Regions from separate parts of the Enterobacter quasiroggenkampii genome, predicted to be linked through region 3. Evidence: predicted binding sites of a transcription regulator. Region 3 holds the regulator's gene; each other region holds the start of a gene.
The links. Region 3 encodes CRP, which controls carbon source genes, mostly activating them, when cyclic AMP is high. Its sites were predicted from a motif close to ATGTGANNNNNNTCACAT; they were not measured.
Positions count from the first base shown of each region.

Region 1: a site for CRP is predicted at 2,867-2,884, ahead of rhaS (HTH-type transcriptional activator RhaS). Genes of this name have one in related genera too.
Region 2: a site for CRP is predicted at 1,547-1,564, ahead of uxuA (mannonate dehydratase). Genes of this name have one in related genera too.

Region 1 is NZ_CP143745.1:488,939-496,893, reverse strand. Features, by position in the region: gene rhaA (L-rhamnose isomerase) at 1-1,245, opposite strand, end outside; gene rhaB (rhamnulokinase) at 1,242-2,711, opposite strand; gene rhaS (HTH-type transcriptional activator RhaS) at 3,013-3,849, shown strand; gene rhaR (HTH-type transcriptional activator RhaR) at 3,923-4,771, shown strand; gene rhaT (L-rhamnose/proton symporter RhaT) at 4,772-5,806, opposite strand; gene sodA (superoxide dismutase [Mn]) at 6,095-6,715, shown strand; gene yiiM (6-hydroxyaminopurine reductase) at 6,787-7,461, shown strand; gene cpxA (envelope stress sensor histidine kinase CpxA) at 7,515-7,955, opposite strand, start outside.
Region 2 is NZ_CP143745.1:3,785,793-3,793,747, forward strand. Features, by position in the region: gene yeiP (elongation factor P-like protein YeiP) at 1-142, shown strand, start outside; gene uxuA (mannonate dehydratase) at 260-1,450, opposite strand; gene V1572_RS18100 (mannitol dehydrogenase family protein) at 1,656-3,122, shown strand; gene V1572_RS18105 (CobW family GTP-binding protein) at 3,245-4,231, shown strand; gene V1572_RS18110 (phosphatase PAP2 family protein) at 4,265-4,966, shown strand; gene mepS (bifunctional murein DD-endopeptidase/murein LD-carboxypeptidase) at 5,394-5,963, shown strand; gene V1572_RS18120 (cyclic di-GMP phosphodiesterase) at 6,091-7,647, shown strand; gene V1572_RS18125 (extracellular solute-binding protein) at 7,722-7,955, shown strand, end outside.
Region 3 is NZ_CP143745.1:187,427-195,381, reverse strand. Features, by position in the region: gene V1572_RS01070 (putative adenosine monophosphate-protein transferase Fic) at 1-327, shown strand, start outside; gene pabA (aminodeoxychorismate synthase component 2) at 358-921, shown strand; gene V1572_RS01060 (aspartate aminotransferase family protein) at 1,008-2,231, shown strand; gene V1572_RS01055 (YccS/YhfK family putative transporter) at 2,228-4,315, opposite strand; gene crp (cAMP-activated global transcriptional regulator CRP) at 4,373-5,005, opposite strand; gene V1572_RS01045 (OsmC family protein) at 5,317-5,721, shown strand; gene V1572_RS01040 (phosphoribulokinase) at 5,817-6,686, opposite strand; gene V1572_RS01035 (YheU family protein) at 6,717-6,935, opposite strand; gene V1572_RS01030 (hydrolase) at 6,932-7,954, opposite strand.

The DNA of each region.
Region 1 (7,955 bases), 300 kb from region 3:
GAGAACGTCTTTCTCATACGCCCGCACGTTGTTCAGCCACTGGCTGCCCGCCGGGGCATCGTTACGCTGGCAGTACATCTCCCACACTGCCTGCCACGGCAGGGATTTCTGCTCTTCCAGCAGCGCCAGACGTGCGGTGTAGTCACCGTTAGCCTCCAGCTGCTTCAGCGTGGCGACTGGCTCCAGCAACGCGCGCAGCAGGGCTTTCTTCATATTGCGGGTGCCGATAACCCACGCCGCGATGCGGTTGATGGAGGCATCGAAGAAGTCGAGGCCGATGTGTACGCGGTCAAAGAGGTCGTGGCGGATGATTTCGCTGGCAATCGCCTGGGTTTCGTCATCCAGCAGCACCACGTGGTCGCTGTCCCAGCGCACCGGACGGCTGACGTGCAGCAGCAGACGCGGCACGTAGAGCATGGCGGCGGAGATTTTGTCGGAGATCACCTCGGTCGGGTGGAAGTGGCCAGCATCCAGACACAGCGCGGTCTGGCGGCTGGTGGCGTAACCCATATAGAACTCGTTCGAGCCCACGGTATAGCTCTCGGCGCCTATACCGAACAGCTTGCTCTCGACGGCGTCGATGTGGTGCGCCGGGTCCAGCTTCTCGCTGAGAGCCTCATCCAGCGCGGCCAGCAGGCGCTGGCGCGGAGCCAGACGATCGACGGTGATATCCTTCATGCCGTCCGGGATCCAGATGTTCATCACCGACGGCGTGCCGAGCTGCTCGCCGAAATACGCCGAAACGCGGCGGCTGGCCTTCACGTGATCGATCCAGAACTGGCGGATGTCGTTGTCCGCGTGGGCGAGAGTAAAACCGTCCGCACTCAGCGGATGTGAGAAGCAGGACGGGTTAAAGTCCAGGCCCAGCCTGTTGGTTTTGGCCCACTCTACCCAGTTCTTAAAGTGTTCCGGTTTGATTTCGTTGCGCGCCACCGGCTCATCGGATTCGAGATAGATTGCATGCAGATTCAGGCGCTTTGGCCCCGGGATCAGGCTCAGCGCCAGTTCAAGGTCGGCGCGCAGTTCGGTCGCGTTGCGCGCTTTGCCTGGATAGTTACCCGTGGCCTGAATACCCCCTGTCAGGGAACCGCCTGGGTTCTCGAAGCCAGCGACGTCATCGCCCTGCCAGCAGTGCATGGAGACGGGCAGACGGTCGAGCTGGCGCAGCGCCTCTTCGACATCCACGCCGACGGCGGCGAAACGCTGTTTAGCCAGATCCCAGGCTTGTTCTAATTGAGTTGTCATGCACAAAGCTCCTTAGTCAGTCGGTTTTGCTGAAACTGCGCGCGAAAGCGAGCAATTTCATGGCAGGGATTGGGTGTGAAGGTGGTCAGACTGGCGTTCGCCGTCACCACCGAACGGAAGTCGTCAACGTTGGAAAGTTCGTCCAGAGTCATCAGCTGAATGCCGATATTGCCGAGCGTGGAGGCCTCCACGGGACCTGCCACCACGGTGACGTCGCAGGCATCGGCGCAGAGCTGGTTCAGCAGCTGGTTCTGGCAGCCGCCGCCCACGATATGCAGCTGGCTGAAGGGTTTTCCTCGAAGGCTCGCCAGCTCGCTGAGGATGTCGGCATACAGCAGGGCGAGGCTGTCAAAAATGCAGCGCGCCAGTTCGGGAGGGCTGGACGGCACAGGCTGCCCGACCTCGACGCAGGCGGCCTGAATTTCGGCGCTCATGTGCGCCGGATTGATAAAGCGCTCATCGTTCGGGTTGATCAGGAACGTGCAAGCCTTCAGCTTCTCGGTTTCGGCGATAAGCCCAGGCAGGTCGGTAATGTTCTGCTCTTTCAGTACCCGCTGGAGCAGCCACAGCCCCATGATGTTTTTCAGTACGCGGTAGCGGCCTTCGGCACCCCCTTCGTTGGTAATGTTTGCGGCCATGGCAGCATCGCTGGCGTACGGGGTTTTGCTCTCAAAGCCCATCAGCGACCAGGTACCGGAAGAGAGGTAAGCCGCGTCTTTGCTCGCAAGTGGGGAAGCAATCACCGCGCTGGCGGTATCGTGGCTGGCGACGGCAACGACAGGAATTGCGTTCCCCTGTGGGCAAATCCAGTGACCGATCACATTACCCGGGTGGGTTGGTGTACCGAACCAGGAAGGCGACGCTCCCGTCCAGGCCAGCAGATGTTCATCCCAGTTATCCGAGTTGATGTTGACCAACTGCGTGGTGGTGGCGTTGGTATATTCCCAGTTCATGTTGCCGGTCAGGCGATAGCTCAGGTAGTCCGGGATCAGCAGCGCATGGGCCACGTCCGCCACCAGCTCTGGCTGTTGCTCGACCAAAGCGCGCAGCTGATAAAGCGTGTTAAACGGCAGAAACTGAATGCCGCTGCGTCTGTAGATGTTGTCCTTGCCAAGCTGGGCGATAGCGTGCGCCATCAGGCCGTCGGTGCGGTTGTCGCGATAAGAAACTGGCAAGCCGACGCGTTCGCCATGGCTATCAAGCAGAACGTAGTCCACGCCCCAGGTATCAATGCCGATGCTGTCGATGCGAATACCATCGTTGCAGACGTTGTTCAGTCCGATACGGATCTCCGCCTCCAGGGCATCGATATCCCAGGCAACAAAACCGTCCTGCTTTTGCAGGCAGTTGGCGAAACGGTGCATTTCGCGAAGCGCAAGCGTGTGCTGCTCACGGTCCCAGCTCGCGAGCATTACGCGCCCGCTGGATGCGCCTAAATCGACAGCCACACAATGGCGAAAAGTCATAGTCGGGTCCTTTCTTAAGTCATTAGCGGTGAGTGTAAAAAAGGGAAGAAAAAGTCACCTTCTCACCACTGACAGGCCAAATCTCGCGCTGGCAAGAAAGCAAAGGTGAATGTGAGGGAGTTCACAGTTTCCAGTGGTGGCGGGATTTTCAGGCAGTGTGACGCTGACCGCATTTCCCGATCTTTCCCCCTGTTTCTTGAAAAATGGACAGCTTTTGCGAGGTTTACTGCCAAAAATTGAAGGTGAGTGCGGAAGGCCTTAATTACTATTTTGAGAACATTTTTCATTGGTGGAGGCCGTTATGACCGTACTGCACAGCGTGGATTTTTTTCCTTCAGGAGGGGCGCCTGTCGCGATTGAGCCACGGCTTCCTCAGGCCGCGTTCCCGGAGCATCACCATGATTTTCATGAAATTGTGATTGTTGAGCGCGGGACAGGTATTCATGTCTTCAATGGCCAGCCATATACCATCAGCGGCGGTACGGTGTGCTTCGTGCGCGACCACGATCGGCACCTGTATGAGCATACCGACAACCTGTATCTGACGAATGTGCTCTACCGTTCCCCGGATGCGTTCCAGTTTCTTTCGCGCCTGAATCAGCTGTTGCCCCAGGAGCAAGACGGACACTATCCGTCGCACTGGCGCGTGAATCAGTCCACCCTGCAGCAGGTGCGTCAGCTGGTGGGCCAAATGGAGCAGAGCGAGGACGGGCGGGAGACGCACGCCATTGCCACGCGCGAACTGCTGTTTATGCAGCTTCTGGTGCTGCTGCGCCGCAGCAGCCTGGTGGAAGGGCTGGAAGATAACAACGCGCGCCTGAACCATCTGATGGCCTGGCTGGAAGATCATTTCGCTGAGGATGTCTGCTGGGAAACGCTTGCGGATGATTTTTCACTGTCGCTGCGCACCCTGCATCGCCAGCTTAAGCAGCATACCGGTATGACGCCGCAGCGATATCTCAACCGTCTGCGCCTGATCAAAGCGCGTCATCTTTTACGTCATACCGACGAAAGCGTCACGGATATCGCCTACTGCTGCGGTTTTGGCGACAGCAATCACTTTTCAACGCTGTTTCGCCGGGAATTTAACTGGTCGCCGCGTGATATTCGTCAGGGGAAAGACGCGATGCTTCAGTAACGCGAGGGCAGTCACCGTTTTATTTCCGCAAAAAAGCTAATAGTGTCAGGTTATTCGGCGTAGAGGTCGTGGTGTGGCTGCTCAGTTAATCCTTCGCAAAGATGATTTTTATGCCTCCGCGAGCCAGGCCGTGACGGTGGCCGACCGCTACCCGCAAGACGTCTTTGCCGAACATACCCACGAGTTTTGCGAACTGGTGCTGGTATGGCGCGGTAACGGCCTGCACATCCTCAACGACCGTCCCTACCGCATCACGCGCGGAGATCTGTTCTATATTCGCGCGGAGGATAAACACTCCTACGCCTCGGTTAATGACCTGGTACTGCAGAACGTTATTTACTGTCCGGACAGGCTCAGGCTTAACGTAGACTGGGCCGCAAGCATTCCGGGTTTTCTTGATGCTAAGGGTTCTCCGCACTGGCGCTTAAGCAGTAACGGCATGGCTCAGGTACGGCAGGTTATTTCTCAACTGGAGCAGGAGAGCCAGAAGAACGACCCCGTTTCTAACCAGCTAGCGGAGTTGCTTTTCGCCCAGCTGGTGGTGACGTTAAAGCGTCATCGTTACGCCACTGATAACCCCTCCGCCACGACGCAGGAAGCGCTGCTGGATAAGCTCATCACCACGCTTGCGGGCAGCCTGAATAAAAACTTTATACTGGAGAAATTCTGCGAGCAGGAGCAGTGCAGCGAGCGCGCGTTGCGCCAGCAGTTCCGCACCCTGACCGGGATGACGGTGAACCACTATCTGCGCCAGCTGCGCATCTGCCATGCACAATATCTCCTGCAGCATACGGAGTGGATGGTCAGTGATGTGGCGATGTGCTGCGGCTTTGAAGACAGTAACTACTTTTCAGTGGTGTTTAATCGCGAGGTGGGGATGACGCCGGTACAGTGGCGTCATCGCAGTCGAAAGGGGTCGTGATCAGTTTGCCATGCCGAGCCCAACGATATTGGCAGCGATAATGATCACCACGCAGCCGAGGCTCAATACGCCAACCGGACGATGTCCGGCGTTTTTCCACTCTTTCAGCGCCAGACCGACCAGCCCGCCACACAGTACGTAGAAACTCATGTGCAGCATCCAGCTTACGTAGTCGTATTGCACCGGAATGCTGGCATGGCCCCAGGCGTAGAAGAAAAACTGTAAATACCACATCAGCCCGCCGAGCGCGGAGAGTAACACGTTGGTGATGATAAGCGATGTTGCCAGCGAGAAGTCGGTTTTTATCGACAGGTTTTTCACTTTTGCGAGACGAATGAAGCAGAAGCCCAGGTTAACCATCGCGCCGCCACCCATAATCACGACATAGCTTGGCAGCGCAACATACAGCGGATCGACGCCCAGCGCGGCGGCGGCTTCATGCATAGGCCTGGCAGCATTCATCGCGAACGACATACCGGCCGAGAAGATGCCGCACATCACCGCCAGCAGCAGACCTTTCTTCAGGTTAAAATCTTCAGCTTTAATGCCCATCTTGCGCTCTTTCAGCTGCCCCGCGCGAGTCACTATTCCTACGCCAACGACCGCCACCAGCACGCCCAGGAGCGTCATCCGCCCACCCTGAGTATTAATAAGCACCTCGATGTTGCCGTTGAGAACTGGCGTCATCAGAGTTCCGACGATCAGCGTAATGCCAATCGCGATACCAATGCCCATCGACATGCCGAGATAGCGCATGGTGAGGCCATAGTTGATGTTACCGACGCCCCACATCGCGCCGAACAGGAACACCGGCAGCAGAGTGGAGGCGCTGAAGGAGGAGAAGTAGCCCCAGAAATCGGGCAGCAGCATGGCGCTAATGGTCCAGGGTAAAATCAGCCAGGACACGACCCCGCCAACGGACCACATGGTTTCCCATGACCAGCCTCTCACCTTTTTAAACGGAGCATAGAAACAGGCTGCACTGGCAGCGCCTATCAAATGCCAGAAGATACCCATCGTAATCGCATGATTCATTTTTACACCCTCATCGTTTTTATCGTCAGTGGCTTCTCTTCGACTTGAGGAGTGTAAAAATTAGGCAGCCCGGGAACCTTCAGAAGGTTGCCGCACAGGTGTTCTGGATGGCAATCAGCACGTTAACCGCGTGAGCAGACTCACATTTCCGCTATTAATCGAAAACTGAATAACCTTATAAAAACTACGGCATTGATAATCATTTTCAATATCATTTAATTAACTATAATGAACCAACTGCTTACGCGGCATTAACAGCTGTGCCGCCCGACAATAATGGAGAGGATTATGAGTTATACACTGCCATCCCTGCCGTATGCCTACGACGCACTGGAACCGCATTTCGACAAGCAGACGATGGAAATCCATCACACTAAACACCACCAGACTTACGTGAACAACGCGAACGCCGCGCTGGAAAGCCTGCCAGAATTCGCTAACCTGCCTGTTGAAGAGCTGATCACCAAGCTGGACCAGCTGCCAGCGGACAAGAAAACCGTGCTGCGTAACAACGCGGGCGGTCACGCAAACCACAGCCTGTTCTGGAAAGGCCTGAAAACTGGTACCACCCTGCAGGGCGACCTGAAAGCGGCTATCGAGCGCGACTTCGGTTCTGTTGACAACTTCAAAGCAGAATTCGAAAAAGCCGCTGCAACCCGCTTCGGCTCCGGCTGGGCGTGGCTGGTTCTGAAAGGTGACAAACTGGCGGTGGTTTCTACCGCGAACCAGGACTCCCCGCTGATGGGTGAAGCGATCTCTGGCGCATCCGGCTTCCCAATCCTGGGTCTGGACGTGTGGGAACACGCTTACTACCTGAAATTCCAGAACCGTCGCCCGGACTACATCAAAGCGTTCTGGGACGTGGTGAACTGGGACGAAGCAGCAGCGCGTTTCGCCGCTAAAAAATAAGGTTGCATTGACGCCTGTGAGAAGCGAGTCTGATGGCTCGCTTTTTTTGTATCTGCGTAATGGAGGCAGCGATGCATTACCCGGTGAATGTATTTACAGGCAAGGTAAGGGAGTACGACGGCAGCCGCCCGAGCGCCATCGCCAAAATTCAGGTCGACGGTGAGCTGACGTTAACCGACCTTGGGCTTGCGGGCGACGAGCAGGCCGAAAAGAAGATCCACGGTGGGCCCGAGCGCGCACTGTGCCACTACCCTCGCGAGCACTATCAGCACTGGAAAACCGAGTTCCCCGAGCAGGCGGACCTCTTCGTCGCCCCCGCGTTTGGCGAGAATCTCTCAACCGAAGGGCTCACCGAAAAGAACGTGTTTATAGGTGATATCTACCGCTGGGGCGATGCCCTGATTCAGGTGACGCAGCCGCGCTCGCCGTGCTTCAAGCTCAACTTCCATTTCGGTATTCATGACATGTCGGCTCAGATGCAAAGCGCGGGTAAAACCGGCTGGCTGTACCGTGTGGTGCTGGCTGGGCAGGTGTCAGCGGATGCGCCGCTTGAGCTGGCATCACGCCTGAGTGAAGTGTCTGTTTACGACGCCTGCGCCATTGCCTGGCATATGCCGTTTGATGACGAGCAGTATCATCGCCTGCTGTCGGCGGCGGGGTTATCGACCAGCTGGACAAGAACGATGCAGAAGCGGCGTTTAAGCAGCAAGATCGAGGATAATTCGCGGAGGTTGTGGGGTAAATAGTCCTCCGTAAAGAGTAGGCCGGGTAAGGCGAAGCCGCCACCCGGCACTAACAGCTACGAACGCTTATACAACGGTAGCCACAGCGTTAACCGCAGCCCACCCAGCGGACTGTCATCGGCTTTCACCCATCCACGGTGCTGCTGCATGGCGGTTTCCACAATCGCCAGACCCAGTCCCGTACCGCCCGATTCCCGGTCGCGCGCTTCGTCGGTGCGGTAGAACGGACGGAAAATCTGCTCGCGGTCTTCCGGGCTGACGCCAGGACCGTCGTCGTCGACAATGACGGTGATCCCGTCTTTATCCACCGAGAACGCCACCTCAATCTTCGTGTGCGAGTAGCGCAGGGCGTTACGCACGATATTCTCCAGCGCGCTTTCCAGCGTGTTGGGGTTACCGTACAGCGGCCATGGACCCGGCGGGAAGTTGACGGTGAAGGATTTGCCCATCTGCTCCGCTTCGAACGCCGCGTTATCCAGCACTTCATGCCACAGATG
Region 2 (7,955 bases), 1.1 Mb from region 3:
CAAAGGCGCATCCGCAAGTGCCCGCAACAAACCGGCGACCCTGACAACCGGCCTGGTTGTGCAGGTACCGGAATACCTCTCTGCTGGCGAGAAGATCCGCATCCATATTGAAGAAAAACGCTATATGGGTCGCGCTGACTGATTGCGGCATTTGTCGGGTGGCGCTACGCTTACCCGACCTACGAAAAAACCGGCCCTGAAGCCGGTTTTTGTGTTTTTGTAGGCCGGGTAAGACGAAGCCGCCACCCGGCAATTCCGGTTACAGCAGCTCCGGATACTTCGTCATCTTCAGCGCCAGCTCAACGCCGCGCACTTCCGCCATCCCTTTAAGACGGCCAATCGCCGAATAACCCGGGTTAGTTTTTTTGCGCAGATCGTCCAGCATCTGATGGCCGTGGTCAGGACGGAACGGAATAGGACGCACATCGCCAGTCTGCTTGCGACGCGCCTCTTCCGCCAGAATGGCGTCTACCACCGCCACCATATTCACATCACCGCCCAGGTGCGCCGCCTCGTGGAAGGTTTTTGGGTTCTCTTCGCGGCAGGTCGCGCGCAGATGCGTGAAGTGGATACGATCGCCGAAGGTTTCAATCATCCGCACCAGGTCGTTATCCGCCCGCACACCGTAGGAGCCGGTACACATGGTGAAGCCGTTATAGATGCTGTCGACCGTCTCTTTCAGCCACTGCATATCTTCAATCGTGGATACGATACGCGGCAGGCCGAGGATTGGACGCGGTGGATCGTCCGGATGTACGGCCAGGCGAACCCCTACCTCTTCCGCAACCGGCACGATAGCGCGCAGGAAATACGCCATGTTTTCACGCAGCTGCTGCTTATCAATATCGCCGTATTCCGCCAGGCGGGCGCGGAACTGATCCAGCGTATACCCTTCTTCAGCCCCCGGCAGGCCCGCAATAATATTACGGGTCAGCTTTTCGATATCTGCGTCACTGGCGGCGTTAAACCACGCGAGCGCCTGCTGCTGCTCTTCCGCGGTGTAATCCGCGTCGGCGCCAGGGCGTTTCAGAATGTGCAGTTCGAATGCCGCAAAGGCAATCTGATCGAAACGCAGCGCTTTCGAGCCGTCCGGCATCTGATATTCAAGATCGGTTCGCGTCCAGTCCAGGATAGGCATGAAGTTGTAGCAAACCGTATCAATGCCGCAGGCCGCAAGGTTACGGATGCTCTGCTGGTAGTTAGCAATCCAGGTCTGGTACTCCCCTGAATGGGTTTTGATATCTTCATGAACCGGAATGCTTTCTACCACAGACCAGGTTAATCCCTTCTCCGCCAGCAGCGCCTGACGCGTCTGTATTTCCTCTACCGGCCAGACCTGACCGTTAGGAATATGATGCAGCGCCGTGACGACACCCGTTGCGCCAGCCTGACGCACATCATCAAGAGAAACCGGATCGTTCGGCCCGTACCAACGCCAGGTTTGTTCCATTGCCTCACCCTCTTAAGTTGTTATACCAATATGTGCTACTGCAATGACGACTACCATACATGTTTGCCGTGAAGGGTCAATACACCGCCACACATTGATTGATCAAACTCACATAACGGGGATATTTACGGCTCACCAATTTTATTTGCTGTCATATAACTTTACACTGGCATTGTTAATTAATGGTTAATCAGGTGTGTATCTCATGAAGACAATTGCCTCCACCGCCCTTCCTGCCCGGGTTCAGCAACCTCGCTACGATCGCCAGTCATTACGCTCCCGCATCGTCCACTTTGGCTTTGGCGCGTTTCACCGTGCGCACCAGGCATTGTTAACAAACCGGGTGCTGAATGAAAAAGGCGGCGACTGGGGGATTTGTGAGATTAGCCTTTTCAGCGGCGATGTGCTGATGAGCCAGCTGCGCGCGCAGGATCATCTGTTCACCGTGCTGGAAAAAGGGGCTGAAGGAAATGAGGCCATTATCGTCGGTGCTGTCCATGAATGCCTGAACGCAAAGCTGGACTCTCTGCCCGCCATTATTGAGAAATTTTGCGAGCCTCAGGTTGCGATTGTCTCGCTCACCATCACGGAAAAAGGCTATTGCATCGATCCCGCGACCGGAAAACTCGATCTGAATAACCCCCGGATCGTCCACGACCTTGAAAACCCCTCCGAGCCACATTCGGCCCCTGGCATCCTGGTCGAAGCCCTCCACCGCCGCCGCGAGCGCGGCTTGCCTGCGTTTACCGTGCTGTCCTGCGACAATATCCCTGACAACGGGCACGTGGTGAAAAACGCGGTGCTGGGCATGGCGCAAAAACGTTCCGCAGGGTTATCTGAATGGATTGATAGCCACGTGAGTTTCCCGGGGACGATGGTCGACAGGATTGTGCCCGCCGCAACGGAGGCCTCGCTGGCGGAAATCACCGACGCGCTCGGCGTGGAAGATCCGTGCGCCATCAGCTGCGAGCCGTTCATTCAGTGGGTCGTGGAAGATAATTTTGTCGCCGGGCGTCCCGAGTGGGAAGTGGCGGGTGTCCAGATGGTGCAGGATGTGCTGCCTTGGGAGCAGATGAAATTACGCATGCTCAACGGCAGCCACTCTTTCCTGGCGTATCTGGGGTACCTCGCGGGCTACGCTCATATAAATGAATGTATGGAGGACGCGGCGTTCCGCGAAGCCGCCCGTCGGCTGATGCTGGACGAGCAGGCCCCCACGTTGCGCATCAAGGATGTCGACCTCACGGCATACGCCGATAGTCTGATCGAACGCTTTGCCAACCCGGCCCTCCAGCATCGGACCTGGCAAATCGCGATGGACGGTAGCCAGAAGCTGCCCCAGAGAATGCTGGACGGGATCCGCGTTCATCTTGAGCGAAATACGCCGTGGTCGCTGCTGGCCCTGGGCGTGGCCGGCTGGATACGCTACGTCAGCGGTACCGACGAACGCGGAAACGCAATTGATGTTCGCGATCCCCTCAGCGATAAAATCCGCGCCATCGTCGACGCCAGCAGCGACGCCAACCGCGTCCACGCGCTGCTGGGGCTGAGTGAGGTCTTCGGGCACGATCTTGCGCATAATCGCGTTTTTGTGGAGGCTGTCAGCCAGGCCTATGAGCGCATTACCCGCCACGGCGCGCGTCAGGCTGTTATCGAAACGTTAAATCTTTAACGATTATTGCGCTTAATGCGAACGGATGAGGCCTCCGTTCGCCCTTCCCCTTCTCACGGGGCCCGTTTTTCGCCAGGATAGAGAACAGTGTTATAGCATCACAATTCTCATCCGGAGCGCACGTGACCAAAACCAACCTCATCACCGGTTTTCTCGGCAGCGGTAAAACCACCTCAATTCTCCACCTGCTGGCGAATAAAGATCCGGCCGAGAAGTGGGCCGTGCTGGTCAATGAATTTGGCGAGGTGGGCGTTGACGGCGCGTTGCTGTCATCCAGCGGCGCGATGATTAAAGAGATCCCCGGCGGATGCATGTGCTGCGTTAATGGCCTGCCGATGCAGGTCGGGCTCAATACCCTACTGCGTCAGGGCAAACCTGACCGCCTGCTGATTGAACCCACCGGGCTGGGTCACCCGAAGCAGATCCTCGATTTGCTGACAGCCCCGGTTTACGAGCCGTGGATCGATCTGCGCGCCACCCTGTGCCTGCTCGATCCGCGCCAGCTTCTGGATGACAAGGCGGTGGCCAACGAGAACTTCCGCGATCAGCTTGCCTCGGCGGATGTGATCGTCGCCAACAAGGAAGATCGCGCCACGCCAGAAAGCCAGGCCGCGCTGGAGGCGTGGTGGCACCATTTTGGCGGCAATCGCACGCGGGTGCAGGCCACCCAGGGGAATATTGATAGCGCCCTGCTTGACCTGCCTCGTCTGAACCTCACCGCGTTGCCCGCCAGCGCGGAGCATGCGCACAGTCACCCGGTTAAGCAGGGTCTGGCAGCCCTGAGTCTGCCGGAGCACCAGCGCTGGCGTCGTAATCTGAACAGCGGTCAGGGATATCAGGCCTGCGGATGGATTTTTGATGCTGAAACCGTTTTTGACACCATTGGGATCCTGGAGTGGGCCCGCCTTGCGCCCGTCGATCGCGTGAAAGGGATCATGCGCACGCCGGACGGACTGGTGCGGATCAACCGGCAGGGCGACGATTTCTTTATTGAAACGCAAAACGTGGCGCCGCCCGACAGCCGAATAGAGTTAATTAGTGCGGTTAACGCCGACTGGAATGCCCTCCAGTCCAGCCTGTTGAGGATTCGTTTAAGTTCGGGCGGCTAACGTTGCCCCAGTTTTCACTCTATGCAGAACGTTATGACAACTCGATTTCCCCTGATATTACTGCTTAATGTCGCCGGTCTGGCGCTTTTCTTCTCCTGGTATATCCCGGTGAATCATGGTTTCTGGTTCCCACTGGATTCTGCCCTCTTCCACTTCTTCAACCAGGAGCTGGTGAAGAGCAAGGCGTTTCTGTGGCTGGTGGCCATCACCAACAACCGTGCCTTTGACGGCTTCTCGCTGCTGGCGATGGGCTGCCTGATGCTCTCTTTCTGGCTGAAAGAAGATAAAGCAGGACGCCGACGTATTCTGATTATCGGTCTGGTGATGCTGCTGTTTGCTGTCATCATTAACCAGCTGGCCACCGCGATTATTCCGGTTAAGCGTTCCAGCCCAACGCTCTTTTTCACCGATATTTATCGCGTCAGTGAGCTGCTGCATATTCCAACAAAAGATGCGTCGAAGGACAGTTTCCCTGGCGATCACGGCATGATGCTGCTTATTTTTTCCGCAATTATGCTTCGCTATTTCGGCAGAAAAGCGTTTGCCATAGCCCTGATTATTTTTGTGGTTTTTGCCTTCCCGCGCGTAATGATTGGCGCTCACTGGTTCACCGATATTGCCGTCGGTTCGCTTTCCGTTGCGCTGATTGCGCTGCCGTGGTGTTTGATGACCCCACTGAGCGACAGGATAATAGCGCTGTTCGATCGCTACCTTCCCGGTAAAGCGCAACAATAATTGAACAAAAAACTAACTTAAATTAACGTGAGCTATCAGGGATCGACATGATCCCCGATAGCCTTCCCGCCACGATCTTTTCCCAGTGTCATATTCTTGTCATCACATTCATGATAAAAATGAAGCAATTGCGCGATAAAGCCTCGGATCTGACCGCATTTTAAGCAATTACGGATTTTTACTTTCTGTATCACATTTTCTTATAAAAAAAAGGCTTTTTTTACTCGCAATACCCCTGGCAATCGGTTAATCTCGAACTCGTTTTGCCCCATAGGGATAATTATTTCGATGGTGAATAATTTTGTGCGCTACGCCACAAATGTGACCAGAAAGAATTGTCTCAATGTGAACAGATAATTAGTCTCGTCACGTTTGGCATTTTTATAACGATATTTGTCGTTAAGGACTTCAAGGGATAATAAACAAAATGGTCAAATCTCAACCGTTTCTGAGATATATCTTACGGGGGATCCCGGCGATAGCAGTCGCGGTACTGTTATCTGCATGTAGTACATCGAACACCGCAAAGAATATGCATCCTGAGACGCGTGTTGTGGGAATGGAAGATTCCTCTTCACTGCAAGCCTCTCAGGATGAATTTGAAAATATGGTACGTAATCTGGACGTGAAGTCCCGAATTATGGACCAGTATGCTGACTGGAAAGGCGTGCGTTATCGTCTTGGCGGCAGCACGAAAACAGGTATTGATTGTTCCGGTTTTGTACAGCGTACGTTCCGCGAGCAATTTGGGTTAGATCTTCCGCGTTCGACCTATGAACAGCAGGAGATGGGCAAGTCGATTTCACGTACCAAACTGCGCACCGGTGATTTAGTTCTGTTCCGTGCCGGTTCGACAGGTCGACATGTTGGCATCTACATTGGTAATGACCAGTTTGTACATGCTTCCACCAGCAGCGGTGTGACCATTTCCAGCATGAACGAACCGTACTGGAAGAAGCGTTATAACGAAGCGCGCCGCGTACTGACCCGCAGTTAATATCGCTATTGTATCGTTGGTTATCCCTTGGCTGGCGATATGATGAAAAAAAGCACTGCTTCGGCAGTGTTTTTTTTTGCCCGTTACACTGAATACATCCAGCGGCTTTTCAGGAATCACGACGTCTATGCTTACCCGCTACTTCTCCAGTAATCGCAAGATACTGATCCTCAGTATTATCACTGGTCTCATTACCGCCCTGCTCCTGGGTTCCCTGCAATTTTCCTGGAGTTACCACAAGCGAGAAGTCAAATTCGACACCCTGGTGAATGATGTGAGCGCCTACATGGGGAGCTATTTCGACGATTTAAAAAAAGCGGTCAATGTTCTCCAGCCCCTCACGCTAAATACCTGCCACGACGTCAATCAGGAACTCACCTCACGCGCGGCCTTCAGCATTAACGTTCGCGCCTTCCTGCTGGTCAGGGACAAGATGGCGTTCTGCTCTTCCGCGACAGGCCCGATGAATGTCCCGATGAAGACGCTGATACCTGAGCTGAACATCGATAAACAGATCGATATGGCCCTGCTTCCGGGTACCCCCATGCTGCCTGATGAGCCTGCGATTGCGATCTGGTACCGCAACCCATTAGTAAAAGATGGCGGCGTGTTCACCTCAGTGAATATTAATCTGACGCCTTACCTGCTCTACACGGAGCGCCAGGACGAGTTCGCGGGTATCGCCATCATCATCGGCGATAACGCGCTGTCGACGCGGTCCAGCACCCTGGTTCATGCACACGAACTGCATGACATCCCGGTCCGCACGGCGACACTGAAAGACGTCCCCCTGACCATCAACCTGTATGCGGACGCATGGACAGGCGATGAAATCCTCTATGCGCTGTTTTTCGGGCTGGTATGCGGTATTTGTGCCGGATCGCTTAACTACTACATCCTCAGCATTCGGCTCAATCCGGGTAAAGAAATTTTAAGCGCCATCAAGCGCGGTCAGTTTTATGTGGTCTATCAACCCGTCGTCGATGCCAAATCGCTCAGGATGACCGGGCTTGAGGTCCTGATGCGCTGGAAACACCCGACAATGGGAGAAATTCCGCCGGACGCGTTTATTAATTTTGCCGAAGCGCAGAAGCTGATTGTCCCGCTGACGCTGCATCTCTTTGATCTTATCATTCACGACGCTCCCGTATTACAAACGCTGTTACCTCCGGGCGCCAAGGTGGGCATTAACATTGCGCCGGGGCATCTGCATGCGGAAAGCTTCAAGGACGATATGCGCACCTTCAAAGCGTTACTGCCGCCGGATTATTTCCAGATCGTGCTGGAAATTACCGAGCGCGATATGCTTAACCATCGGGAAGCCAACAGCCTCTTCGAATGGCTGCATAACGAAGGGTTTGAAATCGCCATTGATGATTTTGGAACCGGCCACAGCGCGCTGATTTACCTGGAGCATTTCACCATGGACTACCTCAAAATAGACCGTGGTTTTGTTAATGCGATCGGTACTGAGACCGTGACGTCGCCGGTGCTGGATGCCGTTCTGACGCTGGCAAGACGACTGAATATGTCGACCGTCGCCGAAGGGGTAGAGACGCCGGAACAGGCGGCCTGGCTACGCGAACACGGCGTTAACTTCCTGCAGGGATACTGGATTAGCCGTCCCATGCCGCTGGCGCAGTTCCGCGAATGGCGTCCTGATATTTCGCCCGAGGGCGATTAATTTCACATTGTCCGCGACGTCACTTATTATTCAGCTTAACCGAGCCGGTCTGTAAAAGAGGGAGCTGCCGCGAGATGCTTATGCGCTTTATGTTGCTGATGTTGGCATTCACGAGCCTGTCCAGCCAGGCGCAAGCCATCAAAGAAAATATCGCCTTCGCGGTGATTGGCGAGCCGAAATACGCGGTCAATTTTACGCACTTTGATTACGTCAACCCTGCCGCGCCTAAGGGCGGTAAGGTCACGCTTTCCGCCACGGGAACCTTCGACAACTTCAACCGCTACGCCCTGCGCGGCGTGGCGGCCGCG
Region 3 (7,955 bases):
GAATACATCGAGAAGATGGGGAATGAACTGATGGCGGCGCTGGAAAGCGAAAAGTATCTTGTGGGTCTTGAGAAAGCGGCGTTTGTTGACCGGGTTAGCCACTATTACTGCGAAATCAACATGCTGCACCCGTTTATGCGCGGCAATGGCATTGCCCAACGGGTGTTCTTCGAGCAGCTGGCGCTTCACGCGGGTTACGCGCTGGACTGGCGCGATATCGATCCTGAGCAGTGGGTGACCGCTAACCGCAGCGGCGCAACGGGGGATTTAACCGCGCTAAACGCTATCTTTGCCAAAGTAGTGAGCGAAGCGCGGGAATCTGAGTAGAATAGGGCGGCATTTTTTTCGGGAGCCGCCATGATTCTGCTGATTGATAACTACGATTCCTTCACCTGGAACCTTTACCAGTATTTTTGCGAACTGGGTGCAGAGGTGGTTGTTCGTCGCAACGACGAGATCGAGCTCGCCGATATCGAGACGCTGGCTCCGCAGAAAATCGTGATTTCACCCGGCCCCTGCACGCCGTCGGAATCGGGTATTTCGCTGGAGGTTATCCAGCACTATGCTGGCAGGCTGCCGATCCTGGGCGTCTGCCTGGGTCATCAGGCGATTGCCCAGGCGTTTGGTGCTACCATCGTGCGGGCCGCCAAAGTGATGCACGGTAAAACCTCGCCGGTCACGCACGTGGGCACCGGGGTGTTCACGGGGCTCAATAATCCGTTAACCGTGACGCGCTACCACTCGCTGGTGATTGACCCGCCGACGCTGCCTGACGGCTTTGAGGTGACCGCCTGGAGCGATACGCAGGAGATCATGGGGATTCGCCATCGCGAATGGGATCTCGAGGGCGTGCAGTTCCATCCGGAAAGTATCCTCAGCGAGCAGGGGCACGCGCTGCTGGCAAATTTCCTCCATCGCTGAATATCTGTTGCCTTGCTGTGATTTTTTATGCATATTTTGTGATTATATTTTCACAATTAATGTGACATAAAATGGATGGGCATGACATGGCAACTGAACAACCAGCAATTACCCGCGCAACATTTGATGAAGTAATCCTGCCGATTTATGCACCGGCTGAGTTTATCCCGGTGAAGGGGAAAGGCAGCCGCGTCTGGGATCAGCAGGGTAAAGAGTATGTGGATTTCGCGGGCGGAATTGCGGTCACGGCGCTGGGTCATTGCCATCCCGCGCTGGTGGAGGCGCTGAAAACCCAGGGCGAAACCCTGTGGCACACCAGCAACGTCTTTACCAACGAGCCAGCGCTGCGCCTGGGCCGCAAGATCATTGAGGCGACCTTTGCCGAGCGCGTGCTGTTTATGAACTCCGGCACCGAAGCCAACGAAACCGCCTTTAAGCTGGCGCGCTACTACGCGACTACGCGCCACAGCCCGTATAAAACCAAAATCATCGCCTTCCATAACGCTTTCCACGGGCGCTCCTTCTTTACCGTCTCCGTTGGCGGCCAGCCGAAGTATTCCGACGGGTTTGGCCCGAAGCCGGCCGACATCGTCCACGTGCCGTTTAACGATCTGCACGCGGTGAAAGCGGTGATGGACGACCACACCTGCGCGGTGGTGGTGGAACCTATTCAGGGGGAAGGCGGCGTGACCGCGGCAACCCAGGAGTTCCTGAAAGGGCTGCGAGCGCTGTGCGACGAACATCAGGCGCTGCTGGTCTTTGATGAAGTGCAGTGCGGAATGGGACGTACCGGGGACCTGTTTGCCTATATGCACTACGGCGTGACGCCGGATATTCTGACCAGCGCGAAAGCGCTCGGCGGTGGATTCCCGGTAAGTGCGGTCCTGACGACGCAGGAGATCGCCTCCGCGTTCCACGTCGGTTCTCACGGCTCAACCTACGGCGGTAACCCGCTGGCGAGCGCCGTGGCGGGTGCCGCGTTCGACATCATCAACACACCAGAGGTGTTGAACGGCGTTAGCGCGAAGCGCGAGCTGTTTGTGAAACACCTGAAAAAGATTGATGAGCAGTACGACGTGTTCAGCGAGATCCGTGGGATGGGGCTGCTGATTGGCGCTGAGCTGAAGCCGCAGTACAAGGGCCGCGCGCGTGATTTCCTGCACGCCGCCGCTCGCGAAGGGGTGATGGTGCTCAACGCCGGGCCGGACGTCATGCGCTTTGCGCCGTCGCTGGTGGTGGAAGATAAGGATATTGAAGACGGATTAACCCGCTTTGCCGCGGCGGTTGCGAAGATCGTCCAGCAGAATTAGTACGGCGTTCGTTTCAACACGCGCGTTAACCAAACCCCATGATGCGGACGCTGACGCCATGCCACCGACGAAATGGTGTGCATGGTGTTCAGATGCCCCAGCACGCGCTGTAAATGCTGTTCCAGGGTGCTCATTGGGCCGTGGGTCAGCGTTTCCGGCGCTTCCAGAATATTTGAATCCCCCGACTCACCCGGCGAGTCATACTCCAGACGCTGCTGACACCGCTGCAACGCAATTTCACACGACTGCAAATAGCGCTGCGCCAGATCCGGCGTGAGCATCGTGTGCTCGCGCGCCAGCGTGGTCATAGCGTTAATGTGCTCGACGATAAACTGGCTGTGCGTCACCCAGAGCTTCATATCGGCCAGATAGTGTGAGTTAAAGCCCGGCTCCTGCATCGCCTGGTTGAGCGAGTTAAACAGGGCGTTGTGCGCCTGGTTAACCTTCATGCGCTGATACGCCAGCGGGGAGGGCTGCGGGTCGTCGCTCAGGATCAGGCGAATGGCCTGCTGGTCGGCTTCCAGCGCGTCGTGGGCGTTCTGCCTGAGCAGTCCGCTTTGCCACTGCGGCCAGAGCCAGACCATACCGCCGAAGGCAATCAGGCAGCCGATCAGGGTATCGATCAGCCTGGCTACAATAAACTGTTCGCCATTGAGCGTGAGTAGTTGCAGGGTGTAAACCGCCGTCACCGTGAAGCCCACCATCGCCCAGCCGTAGTTTTTGCGGATAATCAGGTAACTCACCAGCGTGATCGCCAGCATCCCTGCCAGGGTGTAGCCTTCCGGCACGTGGAAGTGCAGCGTCACGCCCGCAATGATCAGCCCGGCCATGGTGCCGCCCGCCCGATGCAGAATACGTACCCGCGTGGCGCCGTAGCCGTTCTGGGTGACAAACAGCACAGTCATTAAGATCCAGTAGGGTTTCGGCAGATGCAGCGCCATGCCCATCAGGCTGGCGGTACTGAGCATCACGCTAATTCGTGCGGCGTTGCGCAGGGCGGACGATTTAAGCGACAGATAGCTCCTGAGCGCGGGCAATAACGGCAGCCGTTTTTGTTTATCCGCCATCAGGTCGCGCGGATAGAGCGGGCGCTGGGTGCGCAGCACGCGGGCGATGCGGCTGAAGTGCCAGGCGGCAAACTGGCCGACCGGGTTATCCGGATGCTGACGGGCGATTTTCTCCAGCGCGCCGAGCTGTTTTTCCATGTTAAATCGCATGGGGTAGCGGTGGTAAAGAATATCGTCTGCCAGCACCCGCAGACGTGCCGAAACGGTCTGCGCGTTCCAGCGGATCACCGCTTCGGCGTGGCTGCGCTCGACCAGCTTTTGCACCTCCTGCGGATGGTGCAGGCTCACGGAGATATGCTCCTGCAGATCCAGCCCGACCTGGAAGGTGCGCAGCAGCCGTTTGTACTCGTGGTTCTTGTTGGCGGCGAGCATATGCAGCTGCTGATAGCACTGGCTTATCAGATCCACCACCTTCTGCTGGCGCGTCAGCAGCGGCGGTAAGGCTTTTTCCGGATCGGTATGCTGGGTCAGCAGGGTGTATTTGGCTTCGCAGTACTCTGCTAGCTGCACATAGAGCAGGCTCAGGGATTCGCGCAGCGGCTGTTCCCGCCACAGCCAGAACCAGAACCAGTTGAACAGCCCGTACCACAGTGTCCCCAGGGCGTAGATCAGCAGCGGCTCCCACACCGGCATATTCCCGGCGAGGCTTAGCGTAAAGATGGCCGCAATCAGCGAAGCGGGAAGCAGGCGAGCGTGCAGCGAACTGATTTCCGCCGTGACGCCGAGCGTCATCGCCAGCACGGTCAGGATCAGCGGCAGCGGGATATCACGAGCCAGTAACAGCTGTACGGCAAGGCTACAGCCGGCAAACAGGCAGCCACCAATAATCAGGCGTTTGAAAAAGCGCTTATGCGGCGTGTCCAGACCGGCGATGTTGCAGCAGGCGGGCACGAGGGAAAACAGCAGGCCTTGCTGAAGGTGTCCGAGGATCAGGCCTATGGCCACGGGTAGACACAACACCAGCGTTTGTCGCAGTGCGTAGTTAACTTCCGGGTGATAAATCAGCCTGCGCCACATGGGGAGTAGAGACAAAAACGGCGTGACACCTTGCGATGGCACGCCGTTTGAGCGGAATTAACGCGTTCCGTAGACCACGATGGTTTTACCGTGGGCGGAAATCAGGTTTTGATCTTCCAGCATTTTCAGGATACGGCCCACTGTTTCACGGGAGCAACCAACGATCTGACCAATTTCCTGACGGGTAATTTTAATTTGCATGCCGTCCGGGTGGGTCATGGCGTCCGGCTGTTTCGCCAGGTTCAGCAGAGTTTGTGCGATGCGGCCCGTCACGTCCAGGAAGGCGAGGTTGCCCACTTTCTCTGAGGTGACCTGCAGGCGGCGCGCCATCTGGGAAGAGAGACGCATCAGAATATCAGGGTTAACCTGAATCAGCTGACGGAACTTCTTGTAAGAAATTTCAGCCACTTCACATGCTGTCTTTGCACGAACCCAGGCGCTACGTTCCTGGCCCTCTTCAAACAGGCCCAGTTCACCGATGAAATCGCCCTGGTTCAGATAAGAAAGGATCATCTCTTTCCCTTCTTCATCTTTGATCAGCACTGCCACCGAGCCTTTAACGATGTAATACAACGTTTCCGCTTTTTCACCCTGGTGAATCAGCGTGCTCTTCGATGGGTACTTATGAATGTGGCAATGAGACAAGAACCATTCGAGAGTCGGGTCTGTTTGCGGTTTGCCAAGCACCATGCGCTGTTATCCTCTGTTATAAGCTGTCACCAGAGTCATCAGATGCATCCGGACTCTGGGGTTGCAATCGAATTCTTACCCATACCCTGGGAAGTCGGCTACCGTAACGTTTCGCAGCCAGTAAAGTTTGATGTCCTCTGCATACATGTGTAACGTCAATGTATTACTGTAGCATCCTGAGTGTTTTAGCATAGCTTTCGCCGCGTGTCTCCTGGTGTCTCGCTTCAGCATGATGCAGGTCGCCTTCCATTGCGAGAAATGTAACGCACGCGTAATCTGTCACCAAAAATGCAACGTTGGAGTTTAAGAATATGCAAGCGCGCGTGAAGTGGGTTGAAGGTTTAACGTTCCTGGGCGAATCCGCGTCAGGGCACCAGATTTTGATGGACGGTAACTCCGGCGATAAAGCGCCCAGCCCAATGGAAATGGTGCTGATGGCGGCAGGGGGATGCAGCGCCATTGACGTGGTGTCGATTCTGCAAAAAGGTCGTCATGACGTGACGGATTGTGAGGTGAAACTGACGTCAGAACGTCGCGAAGAGGCGCCACGCCTGTTCACCCACATTAATCTGCACTTTGTGGTTACCGGTAAGGCGCTGAAAGACGCGGCGGTTTCACGTGCGGTGGACCTGTCTGCCGAGAAGTACTGCTCTGTGGCGTTAATGCTGGAAAAAGCGGTAAAAATTACCCATTCGTATGAAGTGATCGAGGCTTAATCTTTTGGCGGGTGGCGCTTCGCTAACCCGCCCTACAAAAGCTACAACTGCACGAACGTAGGCCGGATAAGCGAAGCGTCATCCGGCAACAGACGTCACGCAATCTGCTTTCCTTCCATCAACCGCTCCACAAGCGGCGTCATGATGAGCTCCATCGCCAGCCCCATTTTTCCGCCCGGCACGACCAATGTATTCATGTGAGAAATAAACGAGCCCTGTAGCATCGCCAGCAGCCAGGGGTAATCAATGCCTTCGAGATTGCGGAAATGGATCACCACAAAGCTCTCATCCAGGGATGGGATACTTTTGGCCGCGAACGGGTTGGAGGTGTCCACCGTCGGCACGCGCTGGAAGTTGATATGGGTGCGGGAGAACTGCGGCGTCAGGAAGTTGATGTAATCTTCCATGGAGCGCACCACCGAGTCCATCACCGCCTCTCGCGAATGGCCGCGTTCGCTCATGTCACGCGTCAGCTTCTGGATCCACTCCAGGTTAACGATAGGCACCACGCCAACCAGCAGGTCCACTTGGCGCGCCACGTCGTGTTGCGGCGTGACCACGCCGCCGTGTAATCCTTCGTAAAACAGCACGTCGGTGGGTTCCGGCAGGGGCTGCCAGGGGGTAAAGGTACCCGGCACCTGATTCCAGGGAACGGCTTCATCATAGGTATGCAGATACTTGCGAGACTGCCCTTTGCCGCTCTGACCGTACTCAATAAAGGTTTGTTCCAGCAGGCCGAAGTCATTGGCTTCCGGACCGAAGTAGCTGATATGTTTTCCCAGATCGCGCGCCTTACGGATGGCCATGTCCATCTCCGGACGCGTGTAGCGGTGAAAGCTGTCGCCTTCGACCTCCGCCGCACGGAGATTCAGCTGGGCGAAAATCTTGCGAAATGCGAGGCTGGTGGTGGTGGTTCCCGCACCACTCGACCCCGTAACGGCAATAACCGGATGTCTGGCAGACATAGCAACTCCCTGACTGAAAAGGGTGGAAGATCAGCCGTGAAACGCGTTGCGGGGCATGATATTGACCGTCTCATGCAGTTCTGACCACACCAGCACCACGTCGCCGCTTTTCAGCTGGCGCTTTACATCGTTGACCTTTTGCTCAAGCGAGCGTTCCTGTTCACCATAATCGGTGCCTTCGCGTAATACAAAGCTTTCAATCAGATTATCGAGCGTTTCGGGAGCCAGATCCTGCCAGGGAATAATCATGTTGCACCGTCCAGATAAGGGGTTAGCCAGTCAGGAATACGCGTCTCAAGCCACATTTTCGGGCGGCGCAGCGTGCCGCCGATAAACCCGACGTGGCCGCCGTGCTCGGTCAACTGATAGTGAACGTTGTCGGGCAGGAATTCCTGAGCGGGAATCGAGTGATGATCCATAAACGGGTCATCTTTGGCATGAATGATCAGCGTCGGCTGCGTGATCTTGCTGAGCAGCGGCATGGCGCTGCACTGACGATAATAGTCAATCGCATCGGCGAAGCCGTGAATTTTCGCGGTGATCAGATCGTCGAATTCGCGAATGCGGCGCACTTTTTTCAACTGGCGCAGGCTGACCGGGAGGGTGTCCGGGTAGGCCTTCAGTTTACGCGCCGCGTTGGCCTTCAGCAGGTTGAGCAGGTAGCGCTGATAGACGCGGGAAAAGCCTTTATCCATGTGGTAGCTGCACTGCTCCAGCATGAACGGGGCGGAGACGATGACGGCGGCATCCAGCGGGACGCTTTCCCCCTCTTTAGCCAGCAGGCAGGCCAGCATATTGCCGCCCAGCGAGTAGCCTACGGCCGCGGTGGGCACGGTGCCGAAGTTGTCCCGCAGCCAGTGTAAAAACCACGTGCCGTCTTCGGTTTCACCCGAGTGATAGATGCGTTTCTGACGATTCGGTTCGCCGCTGCAGCCGCGAAAATGCATCACCACGCCGAGCCAGCCGCGCGCTTTGGCCGCCTCAATTAACCCGTGCGCATACGGGCTGTGAAGGCTGCCTTCCAGACCGTGAAAAACCACCAGCCGCGGCTTATGGCGAGCCTGATCCGGTGCTTCGCTCCAGGCGAGATCCAGAAAGTCACCGTCTGGCAGGTCTAGCCGCTGCCAGTGTGGGGTGAATTGCACCTTGCGGCGGATCAGTCGCGGCAGCATGGTCTGCAAATGGCGATTGGCGACGCCGCGCATAGGCACGAACTCAGTGCTGTCTTCGGCTGCAATCCCGAAGCCTGATGGAATGATTTGGGTCATA